Regions from separate parts of the Paenirhodobacter sp. YD-8 genome, predicted to be linked through region 4. Evidence: riboswitches for the same ligand, from Rfam matches in the RefSeq annotation. Region 4 holds a riboswitch; each other region holds the start of a gene.
What was found. Region 4 has a riboswitch for cobalamin ahead of bluB (5,6-dimethylbenzimidazole synthase). Riboswitches for the same ligand answer to the same signal wherever they lie in the genome.
Positions count from the first base shown of each region.

Region 1: it holds a riboswitch for cobalamin, as region 4 does, so the genes downstream of both, AC0QTQ_RS16785 (energy-coupling factor ABC transporter permease) here and bluB (5,6-dimethylbenzimidazole synthase) in region 4, are expected to answer to the same signal.
Region 2: it holds a riboswitch for cobalamin, as region 4 does, so the genes downstream of both, AC0QTQ_RS16850 (DUF1636 family protein) here and bluB (5,6-dimethylbenzimidazole synthase) in region 4, are expected to answer to the same signal.
Region 3: it holds a riboswitch for cobalamin, as region 4 does, so the genes downstream of both, nrdH (glutaredoxin-like protein NrdH) here and bluB (5,6-dimethylbenzimidazole synthase) in region 4, are expected to answer to the same signal.

Region 1 is NZ_CM152649.1:3,458,063-3,463,504, forward strand. Features, by position in the region: gene AC0QTQ_RS16770 (YeiH family protein) at 1-961, opposite strand, end outside; partial or broken gene AC0QTQ_RS16775 (LysR substrate-binding domain-containing protein) at 1,062-1,869, shown strand; gene cobF (precorrin-6A synthase (deacetylating)) at 1,866-2,618, opposite strand; gene AC0QTQ_RS16785 (energy-coupling factor ABC transporter permease) at 2,664-3,329, opposite strand; cobalamin riboswitch at 3,360-3,576, opposite strand; gene cobA (uroporphyrinogen-III C-methyltransferase) at 3,596-4,345, opposite strand; gene AC0QTQ_RS16795 (cobyrinic acid a,c-diamide synthase CobB) at 4,342-5,442, opposite strand, start outside.
Region 2 is NZ_CM152649.1:3,471,820-3,477,261, reverse strand. Features, by position in the region: gene AC0QTQ_RS16860 (cobyric acid synthase) at 1-1,359, opposite strand, end outside; gene cobO (cob(I)yrinic acid a,c-diamide adenosyltransferase) at 1,625-2,245, opposite strand; cobalamin riboswitch at 2,285-2,489, shown strand; gene AC0QTQ_RS16850 (DUF1636 family protein) at 2,589-2,942, shown strand; gene cobW (cobalamin biosynthesis protein CobW) at 2,945-3,988, shown strand; gene cobN (cobaltochelatase subunit CobN) at 3,988-5,442, shown strand, end outside.
Region 3 is NZ_CM152649.1:1,444,278-1,449,719, forward strand. Features, by position in the region: one part of gene AC0QTQ_RS07065 (IS3 family transposase) at 1-210, opposite strand, end outside; gene AC0QTQ_RS07070 (HNH endonuclease) at 730-1,644, shown strand; cobalamin riboswitch at 1,832-2,020, shown strand; gene nrdH (glutaredoxin-like protein NrdH) at 2,118-2,339, shown strand; gene nrdI (class Ib ribonucleoside-diphosphate reductase assembly flavoprotein NrdI) at 2,344-2,760, shown strand; gene nrdE (class 1b ribonucleoside-diphosphate reductase subunit alpha) at 2,829-4,910, shown strand; gene nrdF (class 1b ribonucleoside-diphosphate reductase subunit beta) at 4,993-5,442, shown strand, end outside.
Region 4 is NZ_CM152649.1:3,021,262-3,026,703, forward strand. Features, by position in the region: gene thiD (bifunctional hydroxymethylpyrimidine kinase/phosphomethylpyrimidine kinase) at 1-725, opposite strand, end outside; gene thiE (thiamine phosphate synthase) at 722-1,333, opposite strand; gene thiM (hydroxyethylthiazole kinase) at 1,330-2,118, opposite strand; TPP riboswitch at 2,186-2,280, opposite strand; gene bluB (5,6-dimethylbenzimidazole synthase) at 2,311-3,036, opposite strand; cobalamin riboswitch at 3,086-3,269, opposite strand; gene AC0QTQ_RS14670 (exonuclease domain-containing protein) at 3,265-3,867, opposite strand; gene AC0QTQ_RS14675 (solute carrier family 23 protein) at 4,101-5,381, shown strand.

The DNA.
Region 1 (5,442 bases), 440 kb from region 4:
AGACCGCCGCCAGCGCGCCAAGCGCCAGCGGCCGCAGCCCGCGCGCCTTCAGCCGGCGGATGTCGGTTTCGAGCCCCATCGCCGCCAGCGCCACGGTGAGCAGGAAGGCAGTGCCCCTGGCGATCGCCGCATGCAGCGCAGGCGCGGGCGGCAGCACGGTGTTCAGCAGCACCACCGCGATGAAGCCGAAGACGAACCACGGCAGCGGCGGCCGCGCCGCGCCCTCGGCCCGCTCGCGCCGCAGCGCGCCCAGCGTCAGGATCAGGGGCGCAAGCAGCATCACCCGGCTGAGCTTGGCGATAGTGCCGAAATGCCCCGCCTCCTCGCCGCGGGCAAAGGCCGCCCCCACCACCTGCGCCACCTCGTGGATCGAGGCGCCGGTCCACAGCCCATAGGCGCGCGGGCCAAGGTCGATCGCCGCGGCCAGCATCGGCGCGCCCAGCATGGCGAGCGTGCCGAAGACGGTGACACAGGCGATGGCATAGGCGACATCCTCGTCATCGGCATTCGTCACCGTGTTCACCGCGATCACCGCCGAGGCGCCGCAGATCGAGCTGCCGGCCGCGATCAGCTCGGCCAGCGGCGCCGGGACGCCCAGAAGCCGGCCGAGCAGCTTCGTCACGGTGAAGGTCGCGACCAGCGTCACCGCAATCACCGCAAGGCCCGAGACACCGACCGAGGCCGCCTGCGTCAGCGTCAGCTGGAACCCCAGAAGCACCACCCCCGCGCGCAGCACCCGCTTGAGCGAGAAGGCGATGCCCGGTTGCAGCACGGCGATGGTGCCGAGGGTATTGCGCCAGACGACGCCCAGGATCAGCGCGAGAACAAGCGGGCTGAGCGCGGCGATGCCCAGCACCGCCTGCCCCGCCATCGCGAGCAGCGCAAGGGCAAGGCAGAGCGCAAGGCCGGGGGCGACAAGGCGCAAAGGCAGCGCCGGGCGGGGAAGAACGACAGAGGTCATGGCTGGAACTTTCGCTGGATGCCCCCTCATCGCCCGACGCATTCAACAATTCCAATTCATAATTCTGGTAAAATCGTTCGTTTCTACTTATTAATCTCGCATGACGCCCGAACAGCTCCGCATCTTCCTGGCCGTCGCCGACCGCGCCCATGTCACCCGCGCGGCCGAGGCGCTTGGCCTGACGCAATCGGCGGTCTCGGCGTCGCTGGCCACACTCGAGCGCGCCCATGACGTACAGCTTTTCGACCGGATCGGCCGGCGCATCGTGCTGACCGCCGAGGGCGCGGCCTTCGTGCCCGAGGCGCGGGCGGCACTCGACCGGCTGGAGACGGCGCGGGCGGTGCTCGATGATCTCGGCGCGCGGCCGCAGGGCGTGCTGCGGATCTGGGCGAGCCAGACGGTGGCAAGCTATTGGCTGCCGGCGCTGCTGGTGCGGTTTCGCGCCACCCATCCGCAGGTGCGGCTGCGGCTCGATGTCGGCAATACCGCGCAGGTCGCGGGGGCGGTGCGCGCCGGGGCGGCCGATCTCGGCTTTGTCGAGGGGGCGGTAAGCGAGGGCGAGCTGCGCGCCCGCGCGGTGGCGCGCGACCGGCTGGTTCTGGTGGGGCCTGCGCGAGGAGGGCTCGGGCACGCGCTCGGTCGCCCTTGCCGCGCTCGACCGGCTGGGCCTCGACCCGGCGGCGCTCGAGGTGGTGCTGGAGCTGCCCTCGAACGAGGCGGTGCTGGCCGCGGTGGCGGCGGGCGGCGGGATCTCGGCGCTGTCCGAACGCGTCGCGGAACATGCCGTGGCCTCGGGCGCGGTCACGCTTGCCCCCCTGCCCGGCGCCGAGCGGCCGTTCACCGCGCTGAGCCACCCCGAACGCCACCGGACCCGGGCGATGGCGGCGTTCCTTGAGCTTGCGGGTTAGCTGCGCCGCAGCAGGTAGATGTCCATGATCCAGCCATGTGCGGCGCGCGCGGCGGCGCGGGTGGCCAGGATCTCGGGCCCGGCCTCTGCCAGGGGGCCCGCGTGCAGAACCTCTTCGGCCATGCCGACGAAGGCGCCCCACCAGATCGTCACCCCCTCGGGCGCAAGCGTGGTGAAGGCGCAACCGCCGTCGAGCATCACCACAACCGTGTCGGCACCCTCGGGCCAGCCGTCGTCGCGCAGCCGCCGCCCGGTGGTGATCACGACCGGCGCGCCGATCTCGTTGAGCGGGATCGCATGGGCGGCGCAGAGCGCCTGCACCGCGGTGATGCCGGGAATGACGCGGGTCGTCACCGGCAGCACCCGGGCCAGCCGCGCCGCGATGCGCAGCGTCGAATCGTAAAGCGAGGGGTCGCCCCAGACCAGGAGCGCCACCCGCCCCACGGCGCCGATCTGCGCGCGGATCTCGCGCTCCCAGGCGGCGGCGATGGCGTCGTGCCAGTCGTCCACGCCTTGCCGGTAGGAGGGATTTTCCGCCTCGCGCACCGGCAAGGCGAAGTCGACGATGCGCGGGCCGGGTGTGCGCAGATGGGTTTCGCACAGCGTGCGGCGCAGCCCGGCAAGGTCCGACTTCTCGGCGCCCTTGAGCGGGATCAGCACCAGATCGGCCGCGTTCATCGCGTCGATCGCCTGCAGCGTCAGATGCCCGGGGTTGCCGGTGCCGATGCCGATGAGGGTCAGTTCGATCATGCGTGCTGTCCGCGGGCGGCAGGGTGCCCCGCCGCCCGCAGGTCCTCAGGCGTAAAGCCGCGGGGTGACGAGGGCCGAGCCGCGCAGCGCGTTCAGACGCTTCGCCACCGCCAGCACGCCAAGATCGACGAGCGGTTCGACGAGGATCACCGTCATGTAGGCCACGCCGAAGGTCGCCACCTGCGAGACCGCGCCAAAGCCCTGACCATAGAAGGCCCAGAAGCCGACCCAGGCGACGATGCCGCCCTGATAGGCGGTCGAGAGCGCGAGGGCCTGCGTATAGCGCAGCTCGACATAGGGCGTGCCGGGCGCGATCAGCCGCTTCGCCAGCATCTGCAGGCCGAAGAGCGGCACCAGCAGCGTGGTCATGTTCATCCCGTATTGCGGCAGGTCGAAGGGCGCGAAGAACAGCCCCTGGACCAGCAGGCCAAGCGCCAGCCCGATCGCCGCCGGCGCCGCGCCGAGGATCAGGAACAGCGTCGAGCCGAGGATCAGGTGGACCTCGGACACGCCCACGGGCATGTGCGGCAACACCTCGAAGAAGGTGAAGACGAGAGCGGTGGCGATCGCCGAGCGGGCGATCAGCGAAACGGCGCCCTGCGCGCGGATCGCCTCAAAGGCGGTCTTCAGCGTGTAGACGCCCGCAGTGGCAGCGGTGGCATAGCTCAGCAGCAGCTTGGCGCCGGTGACGATACCGGGTTCGATATGCATGTCGGTCTCCTTGCCGTCACACCCGACGGCGGTTGAGGTTGCCTGCTGGCCGGTCTCCTGGCTCGCGGGTCGCAGCACCTCTTCGCCTTCCCGGGGAAACCCCCAGTGGCAATGTGAAGGGCGCTCGCCGCATACAGTCGCGGGGGCGGCCGGGGCTTCGGGCGCCGCAACTGGGTCCGCCCTTCCCCGTTCCCGATGAAGCCCGGCGCTTTGCGCGTGATGGGCACCATGCAGGGGTTCAGATAAACGCCAACGGCGCGCTCAGGTCAAGCGCCGCCGGTCTCTCCGGGCGGCAGGCCGAAGGGGGCGAGCGGGCCATAGAAGATCAGCGCCGGATGGTCGGTGCGCGCGCCCGCCAGCACCTCGGCCAGCTCCGCCACGGTCGAGCGCAGGAAGCTCTGACCCTCCTGCCCCACCGCCTCGGCCAGCATCGCGGGGGTGTCGGCCGGCAGGCCCTGCGCGATCAGCCCGCGGGCGAGGTCCGGGAAGGTGCGCTTGCCCATGAAGACGACGGTGGTCACCCCGGGATCGGCGAGCGCGGCCCAGTTGAGCGTCTCGGGCAGGCCGCCGGTGACGTCGGCGCCGGTGACGAATTGCAGCCGCCGCGCGGTCAGCCGGCGCGTGAGCGGGATGCCCGCATGCGCCGCCGCGGCACAGGCCGAGGGCACGCCCGGCACGATCTCGTAAGGGATTCCGGCGGCCAGAAGCGCGCCGATCTCCTCCTCGAGCCGACCGAAGATGCCCGAATCGCCCGACTTCAGCCGCACCACGCGCTTGCCGGCCTGCGCGTGCTCGACCAGGAGCGCGTTGACGTGTTCCTGCTTCGCCGAGGGCCGGCCGGCGCGCTTGCCGACCGCGATGCGCTCGGCCCCCGGCCCCGCATGGTCCAGCACCGGCCCCGAGGCAAGATCGTCGTAAAGCACGACATCGGCGCGCTTGAGCCGGTCGACCGCCTTGAGGGTGATCAGCTCGGGATCGCCCGGGCCGGAGGAAACGAAGGAGACGAAGCCGGTCATGCGCTGGCCTTTGCGATCAGGTGGAAGAAGGTGCCGGTGACGCGCCCGCCGCCCGGGGTGAGGCGCGTCGAGCCGGTCTCGGCCACCGCCGCGCCGGTGGCGTCGGTGACGGCGGCAAGCGGCGCGTCGGGCTGGGCGAGGATCGTGGCATAATGGAACTCGTGCCCGCGCAGGCGGGTGCCGGGCGGGGCGACGGGCGTGGGCGCCGCAAGCGTGGCGAGTCGATATCCGAGATGCATCCGGCGTGTCGCGAAAGAGGTTTCGAGCCCGAGGAGCCCGGCCATAGGATAGCGCGCCCCGTCGGCCGCGACGAGCCCCGCGCCAAGCACCATGTAACCGCCGCATTCGCCATGCACCGGGCGGGTTTCGGCAAAGGCGCACAGCCCGGCGCGGAAGGTCTCGGCGGCAGCCAGCCGCGGCGCGTGCAGCTCGGGATAGCCGCCGGGCAGCCAGCAGGCATCGGCACCCGGGTCGGGCGCCTCGTCGGCCAGCGGCGAGAATGGCACGATCGTCGCCCCGGCCGCGCGCCATTCGGCCAGAAGATGCGGATAGACGAAGGAAAACGCCGCGTCGCGGGCCAGCGCGATGCGCCCGCCGGGCGGGGCAAGGCGCGGCACCGGCCCGGCGTCCATCGGCACGGACATGGCCACCGCCTGCATCCGCTCAAGATCGCAGCAGCGCGCGATCACCGTGCCCGCCTCGGCCAGCAGCGCATCGAGTTCCGAGGTCTCCTCGGCCTGCACGAGGCCCAGATGCCGCTCGGGCAGGCGGATGCCCGCGGCGCGCGGCAACACCCCCAGCACCTCGATCGCCACCGCCTCGAGCCCGCGCCGGATCAGCGCCTCGTGCCGCGCCGAGGCGACGTTGTTCAGCACCACGCCGGCAAGCCGCACATCGGAGCGGTAACGCGCAAAGCCAAGCGCCATCGCCGCAGCCGATTGCGCCGCGCCCGAGGCATCGAGCACCAGCACCACCGGCCAGCCGGTGAGCGCCGCGATATCGGCCGAGGCGCCGATCCCCGCCTCACCCGGCACCGCAACCCCGTCGAACAGGCCCATCGAGCCCTCGGCAATCACCAGCCCCGCGTCATCGGGCGC
Region 2 (5,442 bases), 450 kb from region 4:
CTCGTGCCCGCGCCCCGAGGCGGCAATGCCCAGCCCGCCGAGGAAGGCCGCGCGGAAGTCGTCGGCGGCAAAGAGCCCGTGCAGATAGCTGCCGCTCACCCGCCCGTCGGCCGAGATCGCGCCCTCCGCCGCGCCGGCAATATCGGCGAAGGGGCGGGCGCGGTCCGGCCCTTCGGTGCGGCCGATGTGGATTTCATAGCCCTCGACCGCCAGCCCGGTGCCCGCATGACGCGCCGAGACCCGGCTCAACCGCTTCTCTGGCGTCATCACCGTGGTCACGTCGAGAAGGCCCAGCCCGGGGCTTTCGCCCGCGGGCCCCTCGATCCCCTCGGGATCGGCGATCACGCGGCCCAGCATCTGATACCCGCCGCAGATGCCCAGAACAGCGCCGCCGCGGCGCAGATGGGCGGCGAGGTCGGTGTCCCAGCCCTGCGCGCGCAGGAAGGCGAGATCCCCGCGCGTCGATTTCGTGCCGGGCAGGATCACCAGCCGCGCATCGCCCGGGATCGGCTCGCCCGCGCGCACCATCACCAGCTCGACCTCCGGCTCGGCCGCAAGCGGGTCGAGATCGTCGAAATTCGCGATCCGCGAGAAGGTGAGGCAGGCGATCTTCACTCCGCCCGAGGCCGGGCCCGAGGCCAGGTCGAGTGCATCCTCGGCGGGCAGGCGATGCGCCGCGGAGAACCAGGGCAGAACGCCGAAACCGGGCCAGCCGGTGCGCGTCTCGATGAAGCGATAGCCGTCGTCGAAGAGCTGAGGGTCGCCGCGGAACTTGTTCACCACAAAGCCGCGCACCAACGCCGCGTCGGCCGGGTCCAGCACCGCCTGCGTGCCGACGATCTGCGCGATCACCCCGCCGCGGTCGATGTCGCCGGCGAGCACCACCGGCACCCCGGCGGCGCGCGCAAAGCCCATGTTGGCGATGTCGTTCGCGCGCAGGTTCACCTCGGCCGGGCTGCCCGCGCCCTCGACGAGGACAAGGTCATGCGCCGCCGAGAGCCGGCCGAAGCTGTCGAGCACCGCCCCCATCAGCCCGGCGCGGAAGGTGGCATAGTCGCGCGCCCCGGTGACGGCGCGCCGCCGCCCCTGAACGATCACCTGCGCCCCGGTCTCGCTCTCGGGCTTCAGCAGCACCGGGTTCATGTCGGTGACGGGCAGAAGCCCCGCCGCCCGCGCCTGAAGCGCCTGCGCCCGGCCGATCTCGCCGCCGTCCGCGGTGACGGCCGCGTTGTTCGACATGTTCTGTGGCTTGAAGGGCGCGACGCTCAGCCCACGCCGCCGCGCCGCCCGGCACAGCCCGGCCACCAGCATCGACTTGCCGACGTTCGAGCCCGTGCCCTGGATCATCAACGCCGTCATCCCCGGACTCCCGCCGTCGCGCGGCCGAGAGTGCGGGAGCCTCCGGCGGAGGTATTTGGGGCCAAGAAGAATGACAGGACGGGGTTTCCAAGACGGCGTCGCGCCTCGGGCCGCCGGGGCGGGGGAGGCGCGACGCTTTCTTCCTGGGCGGTCATCGGGACCTCTCCCTGTACCGCAGATCGATTCTTGCAGGGCAAGGTTGAGATTTCCTTTTCTTCTTGGTCGAAATACCTCGGGGGTCCGGGGGCTGGCCCCCGGTCCGGGCTCAGAACTCGACGCCGGGCTGGGCCTTGATGCCGGCGCGGAACGGGTGCTTGACCAGCGTCATCTCGGTCACCAGATCGGCCGCCTCGATCAGTGCCTCGGCGGCGTTGCGGCCGGTCAGGATGACATGGGTCATCTCGGGCTTCTCGTCGCGTAGGAAGGCCAGGACCTCGTCGAGGTCGAGATAGCCATAGCGCAGCGCGATGTTGATCTCGTCGAGCAGCACCATGCGGATCTCGGGGTCGCGGATCAGCTCCTTGGCCTTCTCCCAGCCGGCGCGGGCGGCGGCGATGTCGCGCTCGCGGTCCTGGGTCTCCCAGGTGAAGCCCTCGCCCGAGGCGACGAAGCGGCACAGATCGCCGAAATGGGTGGTGATCAGGCGCCGCTCGCCGGTGTCCCAGCTGCCTTTGATGAACTGCACCACGGCGCAGGGCATCTCATGCGCAATGGCGCGCAGGATCATCCCGAAGCCCGACGAACTCTTGCCCTTGCCCGGCCCGGTATGGACGATGATCAGCCCCTTCTCGCCGGTCTTCGTCGCCATCATCCGGTCGCGCGCGGCCTTCTTCCTGGCCATCTTCGCGGCGTGGCGGGCGGCGTCGGCTTCGGTCTCGGGCGTCATCGCGGCTCTCCTTCGGCTTGACAAATCGCGCGCCCGGGCCTCTGGTGGCCGCGCGTTGGTTCCTGTCCTACGACAGGCGAAGAGGGAATGCGATAGGGCCTTGCCGGGCCTCAAGCGCAGCCGCCCCCGCGACCGTGACCGGAAAGGTCGCCCAAGCCACTGGCCTTTGGCCGGGAAGGTGGGCGCCCGTTGGGGAAACCCTGGATCCGCAAGCCGGGAGACCTGCCAGCGCTGACGATTACGGGCGGACGGGGTGTGCCGCGACCGGGTGGATTGCCGGTCGCCCCCGTGTGCCCGCCGATCCCTTGGCCAGCCCCCTTTCCGCGAACTGGAAGGACGGGCGATGACCGCGACACTTCATGTCTGCACCACCTGCCGCAGGGCGGGCGAGGACCCCGGCGAGGGCGCGCGCCCCGGTGCCGCGCTGCTGGCCGCACTGGCCGCGGGCTCCTGCCCCGAGGGGCTGCGCATCCGGGGCGTCGAATGCCTTTCGGCCTGTGCGCAGGGCTGTGCCGTGGCGCTGAGCGCGCCGGGCAAGTGGAGCTATGTCTACGGCCGCCTGAGCCCCGAGAACGCCGCCGAGATCCTCTCCGGCGCCGCGCTCTATGTCGCCAGCGCCGACGGGCTCGTGCCCTGGCGCGCGCGCCCCGAGATCTTCCGCAAGCAAAGCCTTGCCCGCATCCCCCCGCAGGAGTGACCATGACCGACCTGACCAAGATCCCCGTCACCGTGATCACCGGCTTTCTCGGTGCCGGCAAGACCACGCTCATCCGCCATCTGATGGCGAACCCGCAGGGCCGGCGCCTGGCGATCCTGGTGAACGAGTTCGGCACCGTGGGCGTCGACGGCGACATCCTGCGCGCCTGTGCCGACGAGAGCTGTCCGCTCGACAATATCGTCGAACTGGCGAACGGCTGCATCTGCTGCACCGTCGCCGACGCGTTCATCCCGACGATCGAGGCGCTTCTGGCCCAGCCTATCCGCCCCGACCACATCCTGATCGAGACCTCGGGCCTTGCCCTGCCGAAGCCGCTGCTCAAGGCCTTCGACTGGCCGGCGATCCGCTCGCGCATCACCGTCGACGGGGTGATTGCGGTCGCCGATGCCGAGGCGGTGGCGGCCGGGCGCTTTGCCCCGGATCTGGCCGCGGTCGATGCGCAGCGCGCCGCCGATGACAGCATTGACCACGAGACGCCGCTGTCCGAGGTGTTCGAGGACCAGATCGCCTGCGCCGATATCGTGCTGTTGTCGAAGGCCGATCTCGCCGGCGAGGCGGGGCTTGCCGCCGCCCGCGCCGCGATCGAGGCCGAGGCGCCGCGGCCGCTGCCGATCCTGCCGATGGTCGAGGGCGCGATCGACCCGGCCGTGGTGCTGGGGCTTGCCGCCGCGGCCGAGGACGACCTTGCCGCGCGCCCCTCGCATCACGACGGCCATGGCGATCACGAGCATGACGATTTCGACACGGTGGTGATCGATCTGCCCGAGGTCGCCGATCCCGAGCGTCTCGTCGCCGCGATCGAGCGGCTGGCGGCCGAGCGCAACATCCTGCGGGTGAAGGGCCATGTCGCGGTCACCGGCAAGCCGATGCGGCTTCTGGTGCAGGCGGTCGGCGCGCGGGTGCGGCGGCAGTTCGACCGGCCCTGGGGCGCCGATCCGCGCCGCTCGGCCCTCGTGGTGATCGCCGAACGCGCCGATGTCGACGCCGGGGCGATCCGCGCCGCGCTGAGCGAGGCCGCCGCCTGATGCATGTCGTCTTCCGCGAAAGCCACGGGCTCGAGGAGACCGAGGTGCCGACCGATCTGGGGCAATCGCCCGCGGATCTGGTGGTGCTGTCCTTCTCGGATTCGGATCTCGGTGCTTTCGCGGAGGGCTGGCATGCGGCGGCGGGGGCGTTGCCGCCCTTGCGGCTTGCCCCCCTGGCCGCGCTGCGCCACCCGGTCTCGGTCGATACCTATCTCGAGCGCACGCTCGGGGGGGCGAAGGCGGTGCTGATCCGGCTGATCGGCGGCGAGGGCTATTGGCCCTATGGCCTTGCCTCGGTGCAGGATCTGGCGCGGCGGCGGGGCATGGCGCTGGCCGTTTTGCCCGCCGATGGCCGGCCCGATCCGCGGCTGGCCGAGGCCTCGACCCTGCCCGCGGAGACGCTCGCCACCCTTGCCGCGCTGTGCGATGCGGGCGGAGCCGAGGCCGCGCGCGCCGCGCTGTGCCACCTGGCCCGCGCCGCGGGCCTGCCCGCGCCCGAGCCCGATGCACCGGCGGCGCTCCCCGAATTCGGCTTCTGGACGCCCGAGGCGGGGGTGACCCCCGCGCCTGTGGGCGAGGGGCCGCGGGTGCTTGTGCCCTGTTACCGCGCCTGGCTGACGGCCGCCGACATGGCGCCGGTCGCGGCGCTGATCGAGGCCCTGCGGGCGGCGGGGTTTCAGGCCACGGCCTGCTTTGCGCCCTCGCTCAAGGCGCCGGGCTTTGCCGACTGGCTCGCCCCGCATCTGGCCGCGGCGCCGCCGGTCGCGGTGGTCAACCTCACCGCCTTTTCGGCGCAGGGCGCGGCGGGGCGCACACCCTTTGACGGGCTCGATGTGCCGGTCTTCCAGGGCGCGCTGTCGACCGCCGCCCGCGCCGACTGGGCCGCGGCCGAGCGTGGCCTGTCGCCCGCCGATCTGGCGATGCACGTCGTGCTGCCCGAGGTCGATGGCCGGATCTTTGCCGGGGTCGTCTCGTTCAAGGCGCCGGCCGCGCGCGACGCGGTGCTGGAACACGCCCGGCTGATCCACGCGCCCGAGCCCGACCGGATCGCCGCGCTGGTGGCGCGGGTTGCGGCCTGGCACCGGCTGGCCACCACCCCGGCCCCGGCGCGGGCGGTGGCCGTGGTGCTGTCGACCTATCCGGGGCGGAGCTGGCAGATGGCCCATGCCGTGGGCCTCGATGCGCTCGCCTCGACCGGGGCGCTGCTCGATGACCTTTCGGCCGAGGGCTATGACATCGCACCGGGGCCGGGGGCCGAGGCGCTGGCGCGCGAGCGGTTGAGCTGGCCGCTGGCGGAATATCAGGCGGCGCTTGCCGCCTTGCCCGCAGTGCTGCGCGACGATCTGGCCGCCGCCTGGGGCGCGCCGGCGGAGGACCCCGCCTGCCACGATGGCGCCTTCCACTTCGCCGCGCTGCGCCGGGGCAAGATCCTGCTGGCGCTGCAGCCCGAACGT
Region 3 (5,442 bases), 1.6 Mb from region 4:
GGCCATGTCTGTCGGGACGCCAGCCCGCTTACCGCTGTCGACCTCGGCCTTCTTGACCCACTCGTTCAGGGTCTGGGGTGCGCAGCCGATCTTCGCGGAAATCGACATGACCGCCTGCCAACGCGATCCATGCTGACCCTCAGTGTCGAGAACCAAGCGTACTGCACGCTCGCGCACTTCGGGAGAAAATTTGTTCGTGGTCTTGCTCATGATGCTCCATCCTACTCAGGAGTTGGAGCCTCCGGCAAACCCGGAGCGGTTCATCCGTGTCTGGCCTCCGAGCTTTAAGCGCTTCGTCCGAGAACAGATCGAAACTGGCGTACTGATCGTAGAGCAATCGCCCGTGTCGGGATAGATTGACAAGGATGACCTCTCGTTGCTGAGGCGGCGGCAGTTCCGGCTTGTCTTACGTTAGAGATATGTCTTTATGGGCGAGAGCCGCCCGATGCGTGTGCGGCAGCCCGATTGCAGCGTCTGGCAAAAGCAGCCGTTCGTTCACTGCGCCGCTTTTCCGGCCTCGGATCGACGTGAGGGGCGGGAAGCGGCCGGTGGCTGCGCCATGTATGAACGGCAGCGTTGCGCAGAAATTCACCGGGAAACAGGCCGTCCTCGACGGGGATGGGCGGGCGTATGCGACACTGATCGCGGAGAGGCTAAGCTGCTATTCCTTGTGACGCGAAATAGGAGCCTCTACGGTTGTTTTATCGACCGGAGGGACGCGAGAGAAAAATGCGCCGCTGTATCAAGGAACCAATTCCAGAGATATTTGCCGCTTGGGACGCCATGAAAGGCGCGGCAGATGCGCATGTGCATGGTGACTTCGCCCAGGCCGATGATCTCTTTCGACAAGCGGACTCACCGAAGGTGTGGGATTGGCTCAATTCTTCTTGGGTGGGCGTAATTAAGAATGTCGTGGAGATGAAGCCGCTGGGAGACACCTCGGTCATTCCAAAATCTGAGCGCGATCCTGACCGTAACATCGCACCGGATATTCGTGCAGCGGTTCTTGAGCGTGATGGTTACCGCTGCCGGTACTGCGGCATTCCTGTGGTTCATGCGGATATTCGAAAGATCGCGGCAAAACTGTACCCCGTAGCGGTCGGTTGGGATAGTCGTGACCCGTCGAAGCAACATGCTGGTTTCCAATCCCTTTGGCTGCAATTCGATCATGTTGAGCCCCATAGCCATGGGGGCAGATCGTCGGTTGAAAATGTCGTGATCTCCTGTGCGCTCTGCAATTTTGGCAAAGACCGTTTCACCCTGCGACAGTTGCATGTTGAAGATCCGCGGCTTCGTGAGCCGGAACGGATGGACTACGATGGTCTTGAGCGGCTCAGAGCGTTCGCAATTCCGACGGCGCGGCCACCCAAGGTGAAGAAAGCGGCAGTGGTCTTGCCTGTCAGTGTTCAACCTGCTGTCGGAGCAGAGCGTTATTTCTTCCCGGGCGGCTGGATCAGCTCGGGCTATGTTCTGACGCCCGTGTTTCAAGGCAAATCACGGTGGCTCAAGCTTTCCGACGAGGTGCAGGCCGAACAGGCTGTCAGGGATGGCGTTAAAGGCTGCTTCGTGGTTTGCCGCCCCGAGCTTTTAGCTCGGCGCGGCATCGACGCGGGCCCGTTGCTCGATATTCCTCGAACCGAATGAAAGTGACCGAGGCCAACCTCGCACCCATTGGAAGGGGTGACTGACCGTCCGCAAAGGGCCGGACACGTCGGCCACGACGTTGTGGCTCAATCCAGTTCTCAGGGAGCAGAGCAGTGGTATCGTCAGATACTGACCTGCTCGATTGGTGCGCTATATACCGGATATTGACATGTTTGCCCCGGGTGTATCTAAATGATGTTGTCTTGGTGCCCGCGACTCGTCGCGGGTGAAAAGGGAAGCCGGTGTAAGACCGGCGCTGCCCCCGCAACTGTGAGCGGTGAGCCGACCCCGTTGATCCACTGGCGCGCTGCGCCGGGAAGGAGGGGGAAGCGATCGAACCGCGAGCCAGGAGACCTGCCAGGACGCAAGAGACGAACCGGTCGGTGGGCCCGGAGGCGTTGTGCAATGCGGCGCGTCCGCATCTGCCCGCGTCCCTGATCCTGCCGCCCTATGGCACAGACAAGGGACCCGAGATGAGCATCACCGTCTATTCGAAACCGGCCTGCGTGCAATGCACCGCCACCACCCGTGCGCTGGCCGCCCGCGGCCTTGCCTTCGACCTCATCGATCTGACCGAGGATGCCGAGGCGCTCGCCCGGGTCACCGAGCTCGGCTATCGGCAGGCGCCGGTGGTGATGACCGGCGATGACCACTGGGCGGGGTTCCGGCCCGACAAGATCGCGGCGCTGGCCTGAGCGGATGGGCGGGCTTGTCTATTTCTCCTCGCGCTCGGGCAATACCGCGCGCTTCATCCGTGCGCTCGGCCTGCCCGCCGATCGGATCCCGGTCGCGGCCGAGGCGCCGATGCCCGCCCCCCGCGCGCCCTTCGTTCTGGTGACGCCGACCTATGCCGACGGGGCAGGGCGCGGCGCCGTCCATAAACAGGTGATCCGGTTTCTGAACGATCCGGACTCCCGCGCGCAGCTGCGCGGCGTGATCGCCAGCGGCAACCGCAATTTCGGCGCGCTCTTCGCGCTTGCCGGCGATGTCATCGCGCAAAAATGCGCGGTGCCGGTGCTCTATCGCTTCGAGCTGGCCGGCACGCCCACCGATATCGCCCGTGTCACAGAAGGACTGGACAGGTTTTGGAAGACGCAATTCTCGACCGCGATCTGAGCGACGCCGCCCCGGCCAAGGGCGTGCCCGCCGAATGGCAGGGGCTCGACTATCATGCGCTGAACGCGATGCTGAACCTTTACGACGATCAGGGGCGCATCCGCTTCGACGCCGACCGCATGGCCGCGCGGCAGTATTTCCTGAGCCACGTGAACCAGAACACCGTGTTCTTCCACTCGCTCGAGGAAAAGCTGCGCTACCTGGTCGAGGAGGGCTATTACGAGGGCCATGTCCTTGACCAGTACGACGCCGGTTTCCTCGCGCGGATCTGGGACGCGGCCTTTCGCGTCAAGTTCCGCTTCCCGACCTTCCTCGGCGCGTTCAAGTATTACACCAGCTATACGCTGAAGACCCGCGACGGGAAGCGCTACCTCGAACGCTTCGAGGACCGGGTGGTGATGGTCGCGCTGACGCTCGCCCGCGGCGACGAGGCGCTGGCGCTGCGGCTGATGCACGAAATGCTGGCCGGCCGGTTCCAGCCGGCGACGCCCACCTTCCTCAATGCCGGCAAGGCGCAGCGCGGCGAGCTGATCTCGTGCTTCCTGCTGCGCATCGAGGACAACATGGAGAGCATCGGCCGGGCGATCAATTCGGCGCTGCAGCTGTCGAAGCGCGGCGGCGGCGTGGCCTTGATGCTGACCAACATCCGCGAGCAGGGCGCCGCGATCAAGGGGATCGAGAACCAGTCCTCGGGGGTGATCCCGGTGATGAAACTGCTCGAGGACAGTTTCAGCTATGCCAACCAGCTGGGCGCGCGGCAGGGTGCGGGGGCGGTCTATCTGAACGCCCATCACCCCGACATCCTGCGTTTCCTCGACACCAAGCGCGAGAATGCCGACGAGAAGATCCGGATCAAGACGCTGTCCCTTGGCGTCGTCATCCCCGACATCACCTTCGAACTCGCGAAGCGCAACGAGGAGATGTACCTGTTCTCGCCGCATGACGTGGAGAAGGTCTATGGCAAGCCCTTCTCGGAGATCTCGGTGACCGAGCGCTACCGCGAGATGGTCGACAACCCGAAGATCCGCAAGCGCAAAATCAATGCGCGTGCCTTCTTCCAGACGCTCGCCGAGATCCAGTTCGAGAGCGGCTATCCGTACCTGATGTTCGAGGACACGGTAAACCGGGCGAACCCGGTGGCGGGGCGGATCACCATGTCGAACCTATGCTCGGAAATCCTGCAGGTGAACGAGGCGTCGGAGTTCAACGACGACCTGAGCTATCGCCACCTCGGCACCGACATCTCGTGCAACCTCGGCTCGCTCAACATCGCCAAGGCGATGGATGGCGGCGACCTCGGCGCCACGGTCGAGGCCGCGGTGCGGGCGCTGAACGCGGTCAGCGAGATGTCGGCGATCGACTCGGTACCCTCGATCCGGCGCGGCAACGACGAAAGCCACGCGATCGGGCTGGGCCAGATGAACCTGCATGGCTTCCTGGCCCGCGAGCGCATCCATTACGGCAGCCCCGAGGGTATCGACTTCACCAATATCTATTTCGCCACGGTGCTGTACCACTGCTTGCGCGCCTCGAACGTGCTGGCGCGCGAGCGCGGGCGCAGCTTCGTCGGGTTTGAGAATTCGACATATGCCGATGGCCGTTTCTTCGAGAAATACGTGACCCGCGACTGGCTGCCCGAGACCGAGACGGTGACCGACCTTTTCGAGCGCTTCGGCATCGCCGTGCCCACCCGCGCGGATTGGGCCGCGCTGCGGGACGCGGTGATGGAGGGCGGGCTTTACAACCGCAACCTGCAGGCGGTGCCGCCCACCGGCTCGATCAGTTACATCAACAACGCCACCTCCTCAATCCATCCGATCACCGCGAAGATCGAGATCCGGAAAGAGGGCAAGATCGGCCGGGTCTATTACCCCGCCGCCTATATGACGAACGAGAACCTTGAGTTCTATCGCGACGCCTATGAGATCGGACCCGAGGCGATCGTCGACACCTATGCGGCGGCGACCCAGCATGTCGATCAGGGGTTGTCGCTGACGCTGTTCTTCAAGGACACGGCCAGCACGCGCGACATCAACCGCGCGCAGATCCATGCCTGGAAGGCGGGGATCAAGACGATCTACTACATCCGCCTGCGGCAGATGGCCCTCGAGGGGACCGAGGTGCAGGGCTGCGTGTCGTGCTCGCTGTGAGGGGGGATCGTGACCGGAGCCGGCCGGGGGCGCTGCCCCCGGACCCCCGGAGTATTTGCGCCAAGAAAAAGGGGCCGAGACGATGAAGGATTTTGCGGGGCGGCCGGTGCCGCGCGCGATCAACTGGAACAGGGTGCAGGACGACAAGGATCTGGAGATCTGGAACCGGCTGACGGTGAACTTCTGGCTGCCCGAGAAAGTGCCGCTGTCGAATGACATCCAGAGCTGGTCGCAGCTGACCGAGGACGAGCAGCGGCTGACGATCCGGGTGTTCACCGGGCTGACGCTTCTGGACACGATCCAGAACACGGTGGGCGCGCCCGCGCTGATGCCCGATGCGGTCACCCCGCATGAGGAGGCGGTGCTGACCAACATCGCCTTCATGGAGGCGGTGCATGCGCGGTCCTATTCCTCGATCTTCTCGACGCTGTGCTCGACCCCGGAGGTAGACGAAGCCTTTCGCTGGTCCGAGGAGAACCCGCATCTGCAGCAGAAGGCGCGTCTGATCCTCGACGAATACGATGCCGCCTCG
Region 4 (5,442 bases):
GCGAGCGCGGCGCTGAGATAGGCCTTGGCCTCGCGCACCGCGCGCTCAAGCGGCACCCCCGCGCCCAACCGCGTGGCCAGCGCCGAGGACAGCGTGCAGCCGGTGCCATGGGTGTTGCGGGTGGCGATCCGCGGCGCCTCGACCCAGGTCTCGCCGGTGGCGTCGAGCAGCAGATCGGGGCTGGTGGCGCCGATGAGATGGCCGCCCTTGAGCAGCACCGCCGCCGGGCCAAGCGCGCGCAGCGCCTGCGCCTGTGCCCGCATCTCGTCGGGGGACGTGGCTTCGGGCAGGCCCAGAAGATCCGCCGCCTCGGGCAGGTTCGGGGTGATGAGGCTGACGCGCGGGATCAGGGCGCGCAGCGCCGCCACCGCCTCGGCCTGCAACAGCCGGTCGCCGCTTTTCGCCACCATCACCGGATCAAGGACCACCGGGCAACCAAGCCCCGCGATGCCCTCGGCCACGGTGGCGATCACCGTGGCATCGCCCAGCATGCCGATCTTGACCGCGTCGATGGTAATGTCGTCCCGGATCGCCGCGATCTGCGCCGCGATCAGTTCGGGCGGGCACAGGCTCACCGCGGTGACGCCACGGGTGTTCTGCGCGGTCAGCGCGGTGATGACGGTCATCGCATAGCCGCCATTGGCCGAGATCGCCTTCAGATCGGCCTGGATGCCGGCCCCGCCGGAACAGTCCGAGCCGGCAATCGACAGGATATTCGGGATCATGCGTCTCTCCATGCGCTCAGAAGGCTGCGGGCGGCACCGGCCATGTCCCCGGCGCGCGAGATGGCCGAGATCACGGCGAGCCCCGCGCCGCCCGCGGCCTTGATCGCGGCGGCGTCGCGCGCGGTAAGGCCGCCGATCGCCAGGCAGGGCAGCGGGCTGCGCGCGGCGATCGCGGCAAAGCCCGCGATCCCGATCGGCGGCGCGGCATCGGGTTTCGAGCCCGTCGCATGCACCGGCCCGACGCCGAGGTAATCGACGCCCTCGGGCACCGCGGCAAGCTGCGCCTCGGCCTCGATCGACAGGCCCAGCACCACGCCCGGTCCGATGCGGCGGCGGATCGCGGCGGGGTCGCCGTCGCCCTGCCCGATATGCAGCCCCGGCGCGCCGGTCTCGCGCGCCACCTCGACCCGGTCGTTGATGACGAGCTGCGCGCCAAGCGGCGCCAGCTCGGCCATCAGCCGGCGCGCAAGCGCGGCGAAATCGGCATCGGGCAGGGTCTTGTCACGCAGCTGCACCCAGCCCGCGCCGCCGCGCGCCGCGGCCAGCGCCTGCGCGATCACGTCGTGCGGGGCATGGGCGTCGGTGATGAAGCAGAGCGGCGGGATCATGTGCACACGATCCGCGCGCGGGCGGTGAGCGCCTCGGGGGTGAGGGCGGCAAGCGCGTCGAGGAAGGCCACCTGGAACGAGCCCGGCCCGGCCGCGACCGCGCCGGCCTCTTCCCCCGCAAGGCCATAGAAGGCCAGCGCCGCGACGGTGGCCGCGAAGGGCTCCTGTCCGACGCAGAAGGCACCGACGACCCCGGTCAGCGCGCAGCCAAGCGCCGTCACCCGCGGCATCATCGCATGGCCATTCGCCACCTCGGCGCTTTGCCGGCCATCGGTGACGAAATCCACCGCCCCGGTCACCGCGACGACGGCCCCGCTGCGGCGGGCAAGGTCGCGTGCCGCGGCATGGGCCATGGCCACGGCATCGGTCGCATCCGCCCCCTTCCCTGCCGTCTGCGCCCCGGCCAGCGCCAGGATCTCGGAGGCATTGCCGCGGATCACCGTGGGCGCGCGCGACACGAGCCGCGCGCCCACCTCGCGCCGATAGCCGGTCGCACCGACCGCCACGGGGTCAAGCACCCAGGGCCGGCCCGCCGCGACGGCGGCCGCGGCCGCCTCTTCCATCGCCTGCACCCAGGGCGGCGAGAGCGTGCCGATGTTGACGGTCAGCGCCTGAGCGAGGCCCGCGAACTCGGCCGCCTCCTCGCGCGCATGGATCATCGCGGGCGAGGCCCCCGCCGCCAGCAGCACATTCGCCATCACGTTCATCGCGACGTAATTGGTGATGTTGTGCACCAGGGGCGCGGTCTGCCGCATCACCGCAAGGAATTTGCCCGGGTCTTCCATCGTGATCTCCTCCACATGCGCCGGGGCCGGGAGGGATCGGGAGAGACAGCGGAGGGCAGATGCGCTCCGGGTCTTCCGCGCGCCTCCCTCCGCCGGCATTATCCGGTTCAGGTTCTAAGGGTTCTTCTCAGCCCGGTTGCCCGAGCGCCCCTGTCGCTATGGCCAAAGACCTCGCATCCGGCCCGCCCGCTGTCAAGCACCCGAACGGTCAGGCGCCGCGGCTCCCCCGGCGGCAGGCTCCCACGCCGGCCCGCCCCATCGGTCGGTGCAGGTCATCTGGGCAAGCGCGTGGCGCGTCGCCCAGCCCCGCGCCTCGAGCTCGGGCGCGTCGAACAGCTCCGTCACATGGCCGAGGCAGAGATAGGCCACCGGCACCACATGCTCGGGCAGACCGAGGATGCGGCGCAGATCGGCATCGCGGAAGATGCTGACCCAGCCGACGCCGATGCCCTCGGCGCGCGCCGCAAGCCACAGGTTCTGCACCGCGCAGACGGTCGAATAGAGGTCGGTGTCGGTGTCATGGGTGCGGCCCAGCACCACCGGCCCGCCACGGCGCCGGTCGCAGGTGATGCACAGGTTGAGCGGCGCCTCGCTGATCCCCTGCAGCTTCAGCGCCGAATACAGCGCGCGGCGGCCGCCCTCGAACATCTCGCGGGCCTCGTCATTCGCACGCTCGAAGGCGGTGCGGATCTCGCCGCGCACGCCCGCATCGCGGATCACGAGGAAGTTCCACGGCTGCGACAGCCCGACCGAGGGCGCGGCATGGGCGGCGGCCAGAAGCCGCGCCAGCACCGCATCGTCGATCGGATCGGGCAGGAACTGCCCGCGCACGTCGCGCCTTTCATGGATGGCCCGATAGACGGCCTCGCGTTCGGGCGCGGAGAAGGCTCCGGCCGGCTTCAGTCCGATTGGCTGCATGACAAATCCCCTGCCTGACAGACCTGCGGCCCCGCCGCCGTCCGCGCGTCGGGGTCTGTGGCGTCCGGCCGGTCTTCTGACTTGGCTTCGCCCCGATGCGGCGCCTTCCCGGCCGAAGCCAGTGGCCATGCCGCCCGGTCCACCTTACAGCGTTGGGCACGTCACGGATCTGCACCGTGTTCCCGATTATCCCCGACGCAACGCGCCCGGGCACCGAACAGGTCCTGACTAGCCGCGTTGCACGCGCCGCGCAACAGGCGCGCGGGCGGGGCCCAGAAGCGCCTCGAAATCCAGCCCGGTGCGGCGCTCGGCCTGCAGCACCACCTCGGCCGCGGCGCGCGCATCTTCGCCCGCGTCGTGATGCTCGAAGCGCAAATCGAGCTGCGCCTTCAGATGGCCAAGCCCGTGCCCGCCATTGCCGATGAACTCGGGCCAGGCGCGGCGCGCGATCCGCACGCTGTCGCCCCAGCGCCAGCCGGGCGCCACCCGCCCGGCCGCACCATAGGCGCCCTCGATCGCGCGGCGGTCGAAGCTGCTGTGCTGGATGATGAGGTGGCGCGACAGCAAGGGTTCGAGCGGCGCGATCGCACGGGCGAAATCGGGCGCGCCCAGCACCTGCTCGGGACCGATGCCATGCAGCTGCACGTTGAAGGACGAAAAGCGCACCTGCGGATCCACGAGCGTGACCCAGCTTTCGATGCCGCCATCCGCCCGCACGCAGGCGATGCCGATCTGGCAGATGCTGGCGGCGTCCGAGCAGGCGGTCTCGACATCGAGCGCGACGAAGCGGAAGGCGCCTTCGGGCACGCGCATCAGGCCCGCGGCGCTCATGCCGCGCCCCCGCATCCCGCCTGCCGCCCGTTTCGCCTGTGCCGTTCCCGCATCGCCCGCCCCTGCCTGACTTCGCCCGCAAGATAGGCCGGCGCACCCCGCCGGCGCAACGCCGATCCCCGGCCCGGCCCATTCGTCGCAGCCGGTGACGGGGCGGAACCGCCATCGGGGCTGGCGCAAGCGCCCGCCGCGGCAGTATGGCGGGGCAACGCAACACAGACCCCGAGGAATCAATGTCCTATTTCCCGACATGGCGCCCCGCGACGGGCAATGTGGTGATGCCGGACGAACGGCTGCCGGCTGCCGCCTCGCTCACCATGGGCGTCCAGCACCTGCTGGCGATGTCCGGCTCGACCATCGTCGCGCCGATCCTGATGGGCTTCGACCCGAATGTGGCGGTGTTCTTCTCCGGCATCGGCACGCTTCTGTTCTTCATCCTGACCGCCGGCCGGGTGCCGAGCTATCTCGGCTCGTCCTTCGCCTTCATCGCGGTGGTGCTGGCGGTGACCGCCCAGCCCGGCGCGACGATCGCCACCGCGCTTGGCGGCATCGTCGCCTGCGGCGCGATCTATGCGCTGATCGGGCTCATCGTGATGGCCGTGGGCGCGGGCTGGGTCGAGAAGCTGATGCCGCCGGTCGTCACCGGCACCATCGGCATGGCGATCGGGCTCAACCTCGCGCCGGTCGCGGTGAACCAGCTCAACGCCTTCGGCACGCCGACTGCCGGGCACCTGACGGTCGCCCTGCTCACCGTGCTGTGCATGGCGCTGATCTCGAGCTATGGCCCGCGCGCCACCCGCCGGGTCTCGGTGCTCCTGGCGCTCGCCTTCGGCTATGCGCTGGTGCTGGTGCTGGGCAACGGACTTGGCTTCGTGCCGGGGATCGACTTCGCCAAGGTCGGCGAGGCCGCCTGGTTCGGCCTGCCGAAATTCGTGTCGCCCGAGTTCCACTGGTCGGCGGTGACCCTGATCGCCCCGGTGGCAATCGTGCTGGTGGCCGAGAACCTCGGCCATATCAAGGCGCTTGGCGCGATCACCGGGCAGAACATGGACCGCTTCATCGGCCGCGGCTTCGTCGCCGACGGACTGGCGACGATGGTCGCGGGCTCGGGCGGCGGTACCGGCGTCACCACCTATGCCGAGAACATCGGCGTGATGGCGATGACCAAGGTCTATTCGACCCTCGTCTTCGTGGTCGCGGCGCTGGTCGCGATCCTGCTCGGCCTGTCGCCGAAATTCGGCGCGCTCCTGCAGACGATCCCGGCGCCGGTTCTGGCCGGTCTCTCGGTCTCGGTCTTCGGGCTGATCGCCTCGGCGATGGCGCGGATCTGGATCGAGGCAAAGGTCGACTTCTCGGACCCGCGCAACCTGTTCACCGCGGGCGTCGCGCTGATCTTCGGTGGCGGTGACTTCACCCTGCGGATCGGCGAGTTCGCCCTTGGCGGCATCGGCACCTCGACGCTGGCGGCGCTGCTCCTCTATCAGCTGCTCGGCTTCGGCCGGAAGACGGCCTGAACCGCCGCCAGCCCATCGGCACAAAACGACAAGGACGGCCCCGCGGGGCCGTCCTTTCGAT